Regions from separate parts of the Streptomyces yatensis genome, predicted to be linked through region 3. Evidence: riboswitches for the same ligand, from Rfam matches in the RefSeq annotation. Region 3 holds a riboswitch; each other region holds the start of a gene.
What was found. A riboswitch is a leader RNA that binds a small molecule or an ion and turns the genes downstream of it on or off. The one in region 3 is predicted to bind S-adenosylmethionine.
Positions count from the first base shown of each region.

Region 1: another riboswitch for S-adenosylmethionine. It lies ahead of thrC (threonine synthase); the one in region 3 lies ahead of J8403_RS31170 (aminotransferase class V-fold PLP-dependent enzyme).
Region 2: another riboswitch for S-adenosylmethionine. It lies ahead of J8403_RS04670 (glutathione S-transferase C-terminal domain-containing protein); the one in region 3 lies ahead of J8403_RS31170 (aminotransferase class V-fold PLP-dependent enzyme).

Region 1 covers NZ_CP072941.1:5,737,731-5,741,918, forward strand. Annotated here, with positions in the region: gene J8403_RS24175 (alpha,alpha-trehalose-phosphate synthase (UDP-forming)) at 1-644, opposite strand, end outside; gene J8403_RS24180 (glucosyl-3-phosphoglycerate synthase) at 763-1,710, opposite strand; SAM riboswitch class I at 1,903-2,044, shown strand; gene thrC (threonine synthase) at 2,063-3,373, shown strand; gene J8403_RS24190 (MoaD/ThiS family protein) at 3,370-3,648, shown strand; gene J8403_RS24195 (cold-shock protein) at 4,058-4,188, shown strand, end outside.
Region 2 covers NZ_CP072941.1:1,285,971-1,290,158, reverse strand. Annotated here, with positions in the region: gene J8403_RS04675 (Mut7-C RNAse domain-containing protein) at 74-817, shown strand; gene J8403_RS04670 (glutathione S-transferase C-terminal domain-containing protein) at 878-1,723, opposite strand; SAM riboswitch class IV at 2,055-2,201, opposite strand; gene J8403_RS04665 (PP2C family protein-serine/threonine phosphatase) at 2,357-3,502, opposite strand; gene J8403_RS04660 (Fpg/Nei family DNA glycosylase) at 3,586-4,188, shown strand, end outside.
Region 3 covers NZ_CP072941.1:7,488,075-7,492,262, forward strand. Annotated here, with positions in the region: gene qcrB (cytochrome bc1 complex cytochrome b subunit) at 1-316, shown strand, start outside; gene trpD (anthranilate phosphoribosyltransferase) at 483-1,556, shown strand; SAM riboswitch class IV at 1,672-1,790, shown strand; gene J8403_RS31170 (aminotransferase class V-fold PLP-dependent enzyme) at 1,996-3,420, shown strand; gene J8403_RS31175 (Lrp/AsnC family transcriptional regulator) at 3,632-3,913, opposite strand; gene J8403_RS31180 (rhomboid family intramembrane serine protease) at 3,910-4,188, opposite strand, start outside.

The DNA.
Region 1 (4,188 bases), 1.8 Mb from region 3:
GTGAGGAACGCGGCGCGGTCGCCGCCGAGGATGCCGCGCAGCACACCCGCCGCGACGTCGTCCGGCAGCAGCCGGTAGTAGTCCGGCGGGGCCCAGGGGGTGTGCGAGAAGTGACCGATCCGCAGATCGGGGCGCCGCTCGCGGAGCATCGCGGGCACCAGCGCCAGGTGGTAGTCCTGCACCAGGACGACGGCCTCGTCCACCGCCTCCTCGGCGAGCGCGTCCGCGAAGGCCGCGTTATACGCCTCGTAGGCCGCCCACTGGTCGGCGAACTCCGCGTCGAAGACCGGCTCGACCGGGGTCTGGTAGAGCAGATGGTGGATGAACCACAGCACCGAATTGGCGATGCCGTTGTACGCGGCGGCGAAGACATCCGGCGCGATGTCGAGCATCCGCACCTGCTGGCCGCCGGTGTCACCGGGGTTCAGATGGCTGTCCCCGGCGCGCCGGGCCGCCTCGCGGTCATCCTCCCCGAGCGCCGCGCACACCCACACCGCGTTCGCGTCGGGGCCGATGGCGCTGAGGCCGGAGACCAGCCCGCCACCGCCGCGCCGGGCGGTGAGCGAGCCGTCCTCGCCCAGGGTGTACGAGACCGGACCGCGGTTGGAGGCGACCAGGATCGGAGCGGTGCGCGGAACTGCCATGTCGCGAGCCTAGCCAGCCACGACCCCGCGCAAACGTACGTACGGTTTCTTGCCCCGTAGGCGGTAGGGGGCGGCCTGTTTCCGACCAGTGGCCGCTATCCCGCGCCGCCCGGGTGCGTCACGCCGCGCGCCGCTCCGCGTACTCCGGTATCTCGATCATCGGCGGCCGTTCCTCGGTGTCCACGTCCGTGGTGCGCGGCTCGAAGCCGGTCTCGCCCCGGTCGAACTGGGTCAGCCGCGGCCGCACCAAATGGCCCCGGGCCAGCCGCAGCTGCGCGGTGCGGTAGATCGCGGCGGCCATCCGGCCCAGCGCCAGCCCGTCCTGGTGGCGGTGTTTGCGCACCCCGATGTCCACCTGGCCGAGCGCGTCGAGGCCCACCGTGTGCAGCGCGTCGACCAGCAGCCCCAGCTCGACCCCGTAGCCGACCGGGAAGGGCAGCCGCTCCAGCAGCGTGCGGCGGGCCGCGTACTCACCGCCCAGCGGCTGGACGAATCCGGCCAGCTGGGGCCAGTGCAGATTCAGCAGCGGGCGGGCGACCAGTTCGGTGACCCGTCCGCCCTGGCCCGCCACATCGCCGAGCGGGCGGTCGTACATGCCCTTCACCAGCTGCAGCGCGGGGTCGGTCAGCAGCGGCCCGACGATCCCGGAGACAAAGCGCGGATCGAATTCCCGCAGGTCGGCGTCGATGAAGCAGATGATGTCGCCGCGCGTGGCCAGCAGGGACCGCCACAGCACCTCGCCCTTGCCGGGCAGCGCGGGCAGCCGGGGCAGCAGCGAGTCGCGGGGGACGACGGTGGCGCCCGCCGCCGCGGCGACCTCGGCGGTGCGGTCCGTCGAGCCGGAGTCCAGCACCACCAGCTCGTCCACCAGCGGCGCCGCCTCGCCCATCAGCTCCCGGCGGATGATCGCGGCGATCTCGCCGACCGTGGCCTCCTCGTTCAGGGCGGGCAGGACCACGCTCAGGGTCGTCGCCGAGCCCCGCTTCGCGTCGAGCAGGCGGTCCAGCGGCCGGTCGTCGGCCGACCAGGAGCGGTGCTTCAGCCAGTGCTCCACCTCTTCCAGCACCTGTGTCTCTCCCTGCCGTGGTCGCTGTGATCCATCTCGCGCTTCGGACGGCTAGCTCAACCATCCGGGCCTTCGGTTACAGTCTTGAACAACGCACGTGACCGTCGTATGTCGGGGTCGACCTCGGTGTTTACCGAGGAAGCCCGTGATGATGCCGTGCTGACAAACGCCCGGGTCCGCCCGGTGCCATACCGCTCATCCAGAGGGGCAGAGGGAACGGCCCGTTGAAGCCCCGGCAACCCTCCAGCTGATCTCGCATTCCGCAGCGAGGCTCCCAGCTCGGGAAGGTGCCAATTCCGTCTCGTGGCGAAATGCGTCGCGAGGAAGATGAGGAGAAAGGGCCTCGCCATCCATGGCTGTGCAGTCAGTAGAAAGCTCAACTGTTTCCTCCGCGTCCTCCGCCTCCGACGCCTCCGGTGCCTTCGGTCCCGCCATCGCATTGTCCTGCCGGGAGTGCGGTGAGCGGTTCGATCTGGGCCCGATCTTCGCGTGTGAGGTCTGTTTCGGGCCGCTCGAGGTCGCGTACGAGCTGCCGGCCGGCGACCCGGAGGGGCTGCGCCGGCGGATCGAGGCCGGTCCGAACAGCATCTGGCGCTATGCCCCGCTGCTGCCCGTCCCGGCGGACGTGGCGGACCTGCCCAGCCTGCACCCGGGCTTCACCCAGCTGGTCAAGGCCGACAACCTCGCCCGTGAGCTCGGCGTCACCGGTGAGCTGCACATCAAGGACGACTCCGGCAACCCGACCCACTCCTTCAAGGACCGGGTCGTCGCCATCGCCGTCCAGGCCGCCCGCACCTTCGGCTTCACCACCCTCTCCTGCTCCTCCACCGGCAACCTCGCCGGCGCGGTCGGTGCCGCGGCCGCCCGGGCGGGCTTCCGCTCCTGCGTCTTCATCCCGCACGACCTGGAGGCGGGCAAGGTCGTCATGGCCGCGGTCTACGGCGGTGAGCTGGTCGGCATCGAGGGCACCTACGACGACGTCAACCGCTTCTGCAGCGAGCTGATCGGCGACCCGGTCGGCGAGGGCTGGGGCTTCGTCAACGTCAATCTGCGGCCGTACTACGGCGAGGGCTCCAAGACCCTGGCCTACGAGATCTGCGAGCAGCTCGGCTGGCGGCTGCCGGACCAGATCGTCATCCCGATCGCCTCCGGCTCCCAGCTCACCAAGATCGACAAGGGGCTGAAGGAGCTGATCGCGATCGGGCTGGTCGAGGACAAGCCCTACAAGATCTTCGGCGCCCAGGCCGAGGGCTGCTCCCCGGTCTCCGCCGCCTTCAAGGCCGGCCATGACGTCGTGCGGCCGCAGAAGCCGCAGACCATCGCCAAGTCACTGGCCATCGGCAACCCCGCGGACGGCCCGTACGTCCTGGACATCGCCCGCCGCACGGGCGGCGCGGTGGAGGACGTGAACGACGAGCAGATCGTCGACGCGATCAAGCTGCTCGCCCGCACCGAGGGGATCTTCGCGGAGACCGCGGGCGGGGTGACCGTCGGCGTGACCAAGAAGCTGATCGAGGACGGTCTGCTCGACCCGTCCCTGACGACCGTCGTGCTCAACACCGGCGACGGCCTCAAGACCCTCGACGCGGTGGCCCCCACCACGGGTCCCTCCGCCATCATCCGCCCCACCCTTGACTCGTTCCGAGAGGCTGGTCTCGCATGAGCGTCAACGTCCGAATCCCGACCATCCTGCGCACGTACACCGCCGGTCAGGCCGAGGTTCCCGCCGAGGGTGCGACCCTCGCCGAGGTCCTGGCGGATCTGGAGAAGAACCACCAGGGCATCGCGGCCCGCGTGCTGGACGACACCGGCAAGCTCCGCCGCTTCGTCAACGTCTACGTCAACGACGACGACGTCCGCTTCGCCGACGGCCTGGCCACGGCGACCCCGGACGGTGCCGGGATCTCGATCATCCCGGCGGTCGCGGGCGGCTGCTGACCCCGCGCCCACCCTCCTCACCTTTGGCATCGCCCCGTCCGGGGACAACCGGACGGGGCGATTCCGTGTGTGGAATCGCGATACAGTTGCCCGGATTCCCCGATGGCCCCCGGGCCGGAACCACATATGAGAACTCGTCAAGTTGTGCGTAAAGTGTGAGCACGAATTGTCGGGTTGGTTCCCTATGTCCCGCCCGGCTTGCCCGGACTTCACATAATTTCTCACTTTTAACCGTTCGACCGCGCCCAGAATTCTCGTCCGATTGACCTGTTGCAGAGGGCGTTGGGACGGATACATTCAGCGGCGGTCGACGCGTTCCGGCGCACACCCCCCACATCCGGGGGGTGAGGTCTGACCCGGGTCCGCGGAGTGCGGTCCTGCGCAAGGGCCAGCAATAGGGGAGTTAGGAATGGCTCAGGGCACCGTCAAGTGGTTCAACGCGGAGAAGGGGTACGGCTTCATCGCGGTCGACGGTGGTGCGGACGTGTTCGTCCACTACAGCGCGATCCAGATGGACGGGTACCGCACCCTCGAGGAAGG
Region 2 (4,188 bases), 6.2 Mb from region 3:
CATGATCGTCGGGCCCGGGGCCGCACCCGAAACGCCGTCGCCCCGGGCCGGGCGCGCCTGGCATGCTGGCGGTGTGAACGGACCCGAGATCCACCTCAGCCTCGCCCCTGAACTGCGATTCTTCGCCGTCCCGGAGCGGCGCCGCCCCTGGACGGCCGTGGTCACCGACGGCGCCTCCACCCTCGGCCATGTCGTGGAGTCGCTCGGGGTCCCGCTCACCGAGGTCGGCCGGCTGGTGGTGAACGGCGAGGAGACCGCCGTCTCGCATGTGCCGGGCGCGGGGGAGACCGTGGAGGTCCATCCGGTCGTCCGCCCGCAGCGGGTGCCGGGCGCGCCGCTGCGCTTCCTGCTCGATGTGCACCTGGGCACGCTCGCGCGCCGGCTGCGGCTGCTGGGCGTGGACGCCGCGTACGAGAGCGAGGACATCGGCGACCCCGAGCTGGCCGCGCGCTCCGCCGCCCAGCGCCGGGTGCTGCTCTCCCGCGACCGGGGGCTGCTGCGCCGCCGTGAGCTGTGGGCCGGGGCGTATGTCTACAGCGACCGCCCCGATGAGCAACTCCGGGACGTCCTCGGCCGGTTCGCCCCGGGCCTGGCGCCCTGGACCCGCTGCACCGCCTGCAACGGCCCGCTGGAGGACGCCGACAAGGAGTCGGTCCGGGAGCTGCTCCAGCACGGCACCCGGCGCACCTACGAGGTCTTCGCCCGCTGCACCGTCTGTGAGCGGGTCTACTGGCGCGGTGCCCACCACGCCCGGCTGGAGGCCATCGTGACCGGGGCGATGAGCGAGTTCGGCGACGCCCGGGCCGCCCTGTCCTGAGCCGGGCCGCCCTGTCCTGAGCCGAGCCTCCGGACAGGGCGCCCGGTCCCGGACGCGCGCTCAGGACACGTCGTCCAGGAGGGCCTCCGGAATCGTGGTGTGGAAGGCCGGATGGGCGTGCAGCCGCCGCACATAGCCGCGCAGCCGCCCATGGCGGGAGACCCGCTGGGCCGCGTCGGCGTCCAGGTGGAGCCGGTGCTCGGTGTCGAGCTGGACGAGGGCCACCCACAGGTCCACATCGGCGGCGGTCAGCTCGTCGCCCAGTGCGTACGGCGCGGTCGCCAGCCTGCGGTCGAGCCGGCCGAGGGCGGTCAGCAGCCGCTCCAGCGCCGCGTCCCGGCACTCCGCCCCGGGCGCCGTCCCGGCCTGCCGGGCGGCGTGGGTGATGTCCTCGTCGAGGTGTTCCCGGAGGGCGTCGATGTCCGCGGCGCGGGGCGCCGGGCGCAGCCGGGGACGCCCCGGTCCGCCGCCGTCGCTCAGATGGCCGGCGAGGTCGCGCAGGATGTCGGGCGTGTGGTTGCTGACGACACGTCCGGTCCAGCCGTCGCACAGCGCGGGCGCGTCCACCGGTCCGCCGTAGCGGTGCCAGGTGGCCTCGTAGGCCCCGCGCAGTGCGGCGAACGCTTCGGGGGTGTCGTCCGGGAGGCCGACGAGGGTGGTGGCGACGGTGTCCCGCAGTCCGAGCAGATCGAGGGTGATGGAGACGCGCAGCGAGAGCGGACAGCTCGCGGAGAGATAGAGCCGATAGCGATGCGGCACCGGATAGAAGCCACCGGCGAGGTCGACGCCGATGCGGCTGCGGAAACGGTGCGGCGCGGCGGGCGGGGCGATCCGGGGGTGGGGTGAGCACGGGTCGGGGTCGAGAAGCGCGGCAGGACCTGAACTGACCGGAAACGTCTCGGACATGGCTCTCCAAGGCAAGGACGGAGCCCCCGGCCCGCCGGTCCGGGCGGCGCCGATGGCACAACGGAAGGGAAGCCCGCGCGGCGCGTTCGCCGGGCCGGTGCCGGGACAGCCCCGACTCCGGCGCGCCGGGCCGCGCTCGGTGACCGCGTCGATTCAGCCGGCTGGACTGGCGGCGCTGCAGACGCGCAGCAGGTCGATGTGCAGACGCCTGGTCAGCAGATGGCGACGGAGGAGCGGGGACCACGGCCGGGGACGCCGACGGGCGCCGCCCCCGTCGCTGTCGGTCCTGGGCATCTCACCGGTCCCATCATCGGGGGCTCGCGAGGCAGCGAGACCGCGCTTGTCCCGTCCACGCCGACGGAACCTGGTCGTCACCCGGGGGCACCCCGTCGCGGGAGAAGGGTTGCCTGTCAGCGAGCCGGGGCCGATGACCCATCCGAGCGGGGATTCCGCACGGTGGGCGCTGACCATCGTGACCGTCCCTGACAGTGTCGTCGCGCTCCGCGAGGGCGTCAACCCATGCCCAAGTGGCCAACGCGGGCCGCGGGCACGGTGGATACCGGCTCACCGGCTCGCTGGATACCTGCTCACCGGCTCGGTGGATGCCGGCTCGGAGGCACGGTGGACACCCGCTCAGCGGAACGGCCGCCGTGCGCCGCCGATGGCCCGCTCGACGAGGACCATGGCCGCGTCGTCCGCCAGCCGTCCCTCGGCATGCCGGACCAGGGCGTGGCGCAGCCGGTCCAGGTACTCGCCCGGGGTGGCGCCGTCCAGCGTCTCCATGGTCCGGTGCAGCGGAAAGAACTCGTTGTAGTGGTTGCGGGCCTCGACCACGCCGTCGGTGTGCAGCAACAGCCGGTCACCGGGCAGGAACGGAAAGGTCTCGACGCAGATCGGGGGAGGGCTGAGGAACTCCTCCAGGCCGAGCGGCGGCAGCGGGCGCGCCGGGTCCAGGGAACGCACCTTGCGCTCGCGCATCACCAGGGGCGGCGGATGGCCGCGGTTGATCAGCTCGACCAGCGACTCGTCCGACACCTGGGCGAGGAGGACGGTGACGAACTGCTCCTCCAGCTCCTGCGGGTCCTGGAGCTGGGAGCGGTCCAGCAGCTCGTACTCGCGCCCCAGCGCGGCCGCACAGCGGTGCATCACCTCGGCCAGGTCCTGCTCGTAGTGCACCGCCTCCCGGAAGGCGCCCACCACGGCCGCGGCGGACCGCACCGCGGCCAGCCCCTTTCCCCGCACATCGCCGACGATCAGCCGCACTCCGTAGCGGGTGCACATCGCCTCGTAGAGGTCCCCGCCGATCTGCGCTCCGCGCTCGGCCGCCATATAGACGCTGGCGGTGTTCACGATACCGATCCGGGCGGGCAGCGGCCGCAGCACCACGTTCTGGGACACCTCGGCGATCCGGCGGACATGAGCCAGCTCGCGGTCCCGGCGCACCCGCACCGCGCTGGTCGCCACGCTCGCCACCGCCACCACCAGCAGGGCCAGCAGATTCGCGTACACCATCTCGCTGCCCCACACGCCGTTGTGGGTGGCGGTGATCGCGCTCACCGCGGTGGCCAGCAGCGCCACACCGCCGGTGCCGAACGGCCCCATGGTCACCGCCGCCAGCGCCGGCGCCGGGGAGAGCAGGGGGCCGGTGTAGACGGTGTGCGCGGGGGAGAGCTCGATGCTGAGCACCGCCGCCAGGACCAGGAACGGCAGACACCGTGTGACCGCGAACAGCGTATGGCTGCGACCGCTCGCCCCCGGGGCGAAGCGCATGAATCGCATAACTTGGACCTTATCCGATGAAAGCCGCCAAAGGGGTGATTCTCCACAACGCGCGACGGAGGCCCCGGGCGTAGCCTGACGCTATGCCCGAGCTACCGGATGTCGAGGGGTTCCGGCGGACGCTGGCCTCCTGCGCCCAGGGCCACCGCGTCGAGCGGGCGGAGGTGGCCGACGCGGGCGTGCTGCACGGGGTGACCGCGCAGCGGCTGAAGCGCGATCTCAAGGGCCGCCGCTTCGCCGCGCCGCGCCGCCACGGCAAGTGGCTGATCGCCCCCACCGACGGGCCCACGGTGGTGCTGCACTTCGGCATGACCGGGCGGCTGGTCTGCGGGGCGGACTCCGAACCGGCCGGCCGGTTCGAGCGCGTCGCCTTCGACCTCGACGACGGCCACCGCCTCGGCTACGAGGACCAGCGCAAACTCCAGGGCATCTGGCTCGCCGCCACCGACGCCGACGTCGACCGGATCCTCGGCGATCAGGGCCCGGACGCGCTCTCCCTGAGCCGGGCCGATCTCGACCGGCTGCTGGCGGGGCGGCGCGGACGCCTCAAGGCCACCCTGACCGACCAGGCCGTGATCGCCGGACTCGGCAACCTGCTCGGCGACGAGATCCTGTGGCGGGCCCGGATCCATCCGCGGCGGCCGGCCAACGCGCTGAGCGACGACGAGCGCGACCGGCTCCACACC
Region 3 (4,188 bases):
CCTCCAGCGGCGCGACCGCGACAAGGTGCTGCACGGCCGGGAGACCGGCATCATCAAGCGGCTGCCGCACGGTGAGTTCGTCGAGGTCCACGAGCCGCTCGCGCAGGAGCAGCTGCACATCCTGACCCAGCACGAGCAGCCCGAGCCCTACGAGATCGGCCCCGAGACCGACGAGAACGGGGTCAAGCGGAAGGTGACGCCCGCGCAGCGGATCCGTTCGAAGCTCTCCAAGGGCTACTACGGCGAGGACAACGTCATTCCCAAGCCGACCCGCGAGGAGTACCACGAGATCACCAGCGGCCACGGCCACCACTGATCTCCGCCGTACCGCTCTCGCACGTCAGCTGACGCCACAGACCAGGGCCCCGGCCCGGACCACACGGTCCGGCCGGGGCCCCGGTCGTGCTGCCGATAGGCTGGCGGCGGGCCGCTGACGTGCGCGGCCCCTTCCCTGCCCACCCCCACGGATCCAGGAGCGGACCATGGACGTTGTGACCCCCGCCGGAGGCGACAGCACCGCGACGGCCCGCACCTGGCCGGACGTACTGACCTCGCTGATCGCCGGCCGGGACCTCGATGCCGACGACACCGCCTGGGCCATGGACCGGATCATGCGGGGCGAGGCCACCGACGCCCAGATCGCCGGTTTCGCGATCGCGCTGCGCGCCAAGGGCGAGACGGTCTCCGAGGTGGCCGGCCTGGTGCGGGCCATGTACGAGCACGCCAAGGTGATCGAGGTGCCCGGGGAGACCGTGGACATCGTCGGCACCGGCGGCGACCGCGCCAAGACGGTCAATATCTCCACCATGTCCGCGCTGGTCGTCGCCGGTACCGGCGCGCGGGTCGTCAAGCACGGCAACCGCGCCTCGTCCTCCGCCAGCGGCGCCTCCGACGTGCTGGAGAAGCTCGGCGTCAACCTGGACATCACCCCGGAGCGGGTGGTCGAGGTCGCGGAGGAGGCGGGGATCACCTTCTGCTTCGCGGTCAAGTTCCACCCGTCGCTGCGGCATGTCGCCTCGGCCCGCCGCGAGCTGGGCGTCGCCACCCCGTTCAACCTGCTCGGCCCGCTGACCAACCCGGCGCGGGTGAAGTGCCAGGCGACCGGCGTCGCCGACGCCCGGATGGCGCCCATCATCGCCGGGGTGCTGGCCGAGCGGGGCTCCACCGCGCTGGTCGTGCGCGGTGACGACGGGCTGGACGAGCTGACCGTGACCACGACCTCCCAGGTGTGGGAGGTCCGGGGCGGCGCCGTGCGCCAGGAGACCCTCGACCCGCGGGACGTGGGCATCGAGCGGGCCCCCGTGGAGGCCCTGCGCGGCGCGGACGCCTCGTACAACGCCGATGTGGCCCGCCGGCTGCTGGCGGGCGAGCGGGGCCCGGTCCGGGACGCGGTGCTGCTGAACTCGGCGGCGGCGCTGGTGGCACTCGAGCCGGAGCCGGGGGACAAGCCCCTGGCGGAGCGGATCGCGGCGGGTGTGGCGCGGGCCGCCGAGTCGATCGACTCGGGCGCGGCGCGCGACGTCCTGGAACGGTGGGTACGGGCCACCCACGCCTAGGCGTTGCCCTTAACGGTTAGGCGTTGCCCTTACGGCGCCCATGTTCCGTCCGTGTCCTGTCCGGGATGCGGACAGGGCATGGGCGCCGCCGTCCGGCATGGCATACTCCTGACCAGGTCACGAGTGACAGCGACTACGGCCCCGGCCCGCTGTCCGGCAACCCTCCGTCCGTGGCGGGGTGCCCCGGGTGATGACCAGGCCGCCAGGCAGCGAGGCCGGCGGCAAGCGCGGACCCCTCGCACTAGGGGTCCTGGTGGTCGAGGGAGTTCTTCCGTGATGCAGCGAATGCGCTAGGGCCGAGCGGCCCGTTTTCCCCTTGTGTGCTCCGCGCGGTGGTGCCGTGCGTCGAGCGATTTCCCGCGCCCTGACGGCCGGCTCACCGCCGTCGTCGTGCGCGTCACGCATTCCCACGCCTTCGACCCTCCCGGGAGACTTCGCCATGTCCGCGCGCCCTGCTGCCACCGCTTCCGCCGCCTCCGTCGCCGCCGATTCCTCCGTTGCCGCCTGCGCCGAGTCCTCCGTCGCCGGCTGTGAGCCGCTGCCCGTGCTGGGCAGCGATGTCCTGGTGCCCCTGGTCACCGGCGGCGAGGTGACCTACGCGGCGCTCGACTACGCCGCCAGCGCCCCCGCGCTGCGGCGGGTCTGGGACGACATCGCCGCCTACGCGCCCTACTACGGCAGCGTGCACCGCGGGGCGGGTTACCTTTCGCAGCTGTCCACCGACCTCTTCGAGAACAGCCGTAAGGACGTCGCCGCCTTCCTGGGCTGCCGCGAGGACGACCAGGTCGTCTTCACCCGCTCCACCACCGATTCGCTCAACCTCCTGGCCGCCGTGGCGCCGCGGGGCACCGAGGTCTTCGTCTTCGAGACCGAGCACCACGCCTCGCTGCTGCCCTGGGAGCAGCGGGAGGACGTCACCGTCCGCTACCTCAGCGCCCCGCGCTCCCCGCGGCAGGCGGTGGAGACGCTGGAGAAGGCGCTCGCCGGGCGCGCCAAGGGCCCGGCGCTGGTCTGCGTGACCGGCGCGTCCAATGTGACCGGTGAGCTGTGGCCGGTGCGGGAGCTGGCCGAGGCCGCGCACGCACACGGTGCCCGTATCGTCCTGGACGCCGCGCAGCTGGCCCCGCACCACCCCGTGGACATCGCGGAGGCGGACGTCGACTGGGTGGCCTTCTCCGGGCACAAGCTGTACGCGCCCTTCGGCGCCGGTGTGCTGGCCGGGCGGGCGGACTGGTTGCGGGAGGCCCGGCCGTATCTGGCGGGCGGTGGCGCCAGCCGTAAGGTGACGCGCAGGGACGACGGTGGTGTCGACGTCGAGTGGCACACCACCGCCGCCCGGCACGAGGCGGGCTCGCCGAACGTCATCGGCGTCTACGCGATCGCGTCGGCGTGCAAGGCGCTGACCGAGGCCGGTTTCGAGGGCCTGGTCGCCCGTGAGCGGCAGCTGATCGAGAGGGTGCGGACGGGGCTGGCCGAGGTGCCCGAGGTGCGGGTGCTCTCGCTCTTCGGCGACGACGCCCCCCGGGTCGGTGTGCTGTCGTTCGTGGTGGAGGGCTGGAACAGCTCCCACTTCGCGGCGGCGCTCTCCGCGGAGTACGGCATCGGCGTGCGGGACGGGCTCTTCTGCGCGCATCCGCTGGTCCGCACCCTGCTGGACAGCGAGCCCGACGAGCCGGGCGAGTGCGGTGCGCCGGAGGCCGCGCCGGGGGAGCGCTCGCTGAACGCGATCCGGGTCAGCTTCGGGGCGGGCACCCCGGACGAGCATGTCGAGCGGTTCGTCGGTGCCGTGAAGGAGCTGGTGCGCGAGGGTGCCCGGTGGAGCTACCGCACCGAGGACGGCCGCTGCGTCCCGGACCGCGGCTGAGTTCTAGGGCAGGACTGAGTCCCAGGGCGCCGGGGGGGCCTCCGGGCCCCGGGGCGTGGCGCCAAGCGGCCTCGATGACGTCCGCTGCGGTTCGGGTGCGCCCCGAAGGGGCGCGGGGCTGTGTCGATGTGCGGCTCCGCCGCACGGGCGCGACCAGCCACGACACAGCCGCGGATGAACGACCGCATCTCGGGGCACTTCCGCGGAGCGCTCAGCCGTCCAGGCCGATCGCGAACGCCGCCTCGAGGTCGTGCTGCGAGTACGTCCGGAAGGCGATGTGGGTCTCGGTGGAGGCCACCCCCGGCAGCTTGCTGATCTGGCCGGTGATGATGTCCGCGAGGTCGTCGTGCCGGGTCACCCGCACCATCGCGATCAGATCGTGCGCACCCGTGACCGAGTAGACCTCGCTCACGTTCTCCAGCGCGGCGATCTTCTCGGCGGTCTCCGGAATCCGGTCCACGCTGGTCTTGATGAGCACGATCGAAGTGATCACGGCTGGCTTTCTCCCTCACTCGCCCTGGCTGCGCCGCCCACTCTAGCTCTCCGCCCGAACCGCCCCCACGCGTAGAGAAAGCCGAGCGTGAAGCCCACGAGATGGGCGAGATAGGCGACGCCGGGGCGGTCGTCGGCCTGCCGGGCGGCCAGCCACTGGAGGGCCACCCAGAAGATCAGCACCGCCCAGGCCGGAAAGCGCAGCGGCAGAAAGAACAGAAACGGAAAGAGACTGGTCACCCTGGCTCGGGGAAACAGCCACAAGAAGGCGCCGAG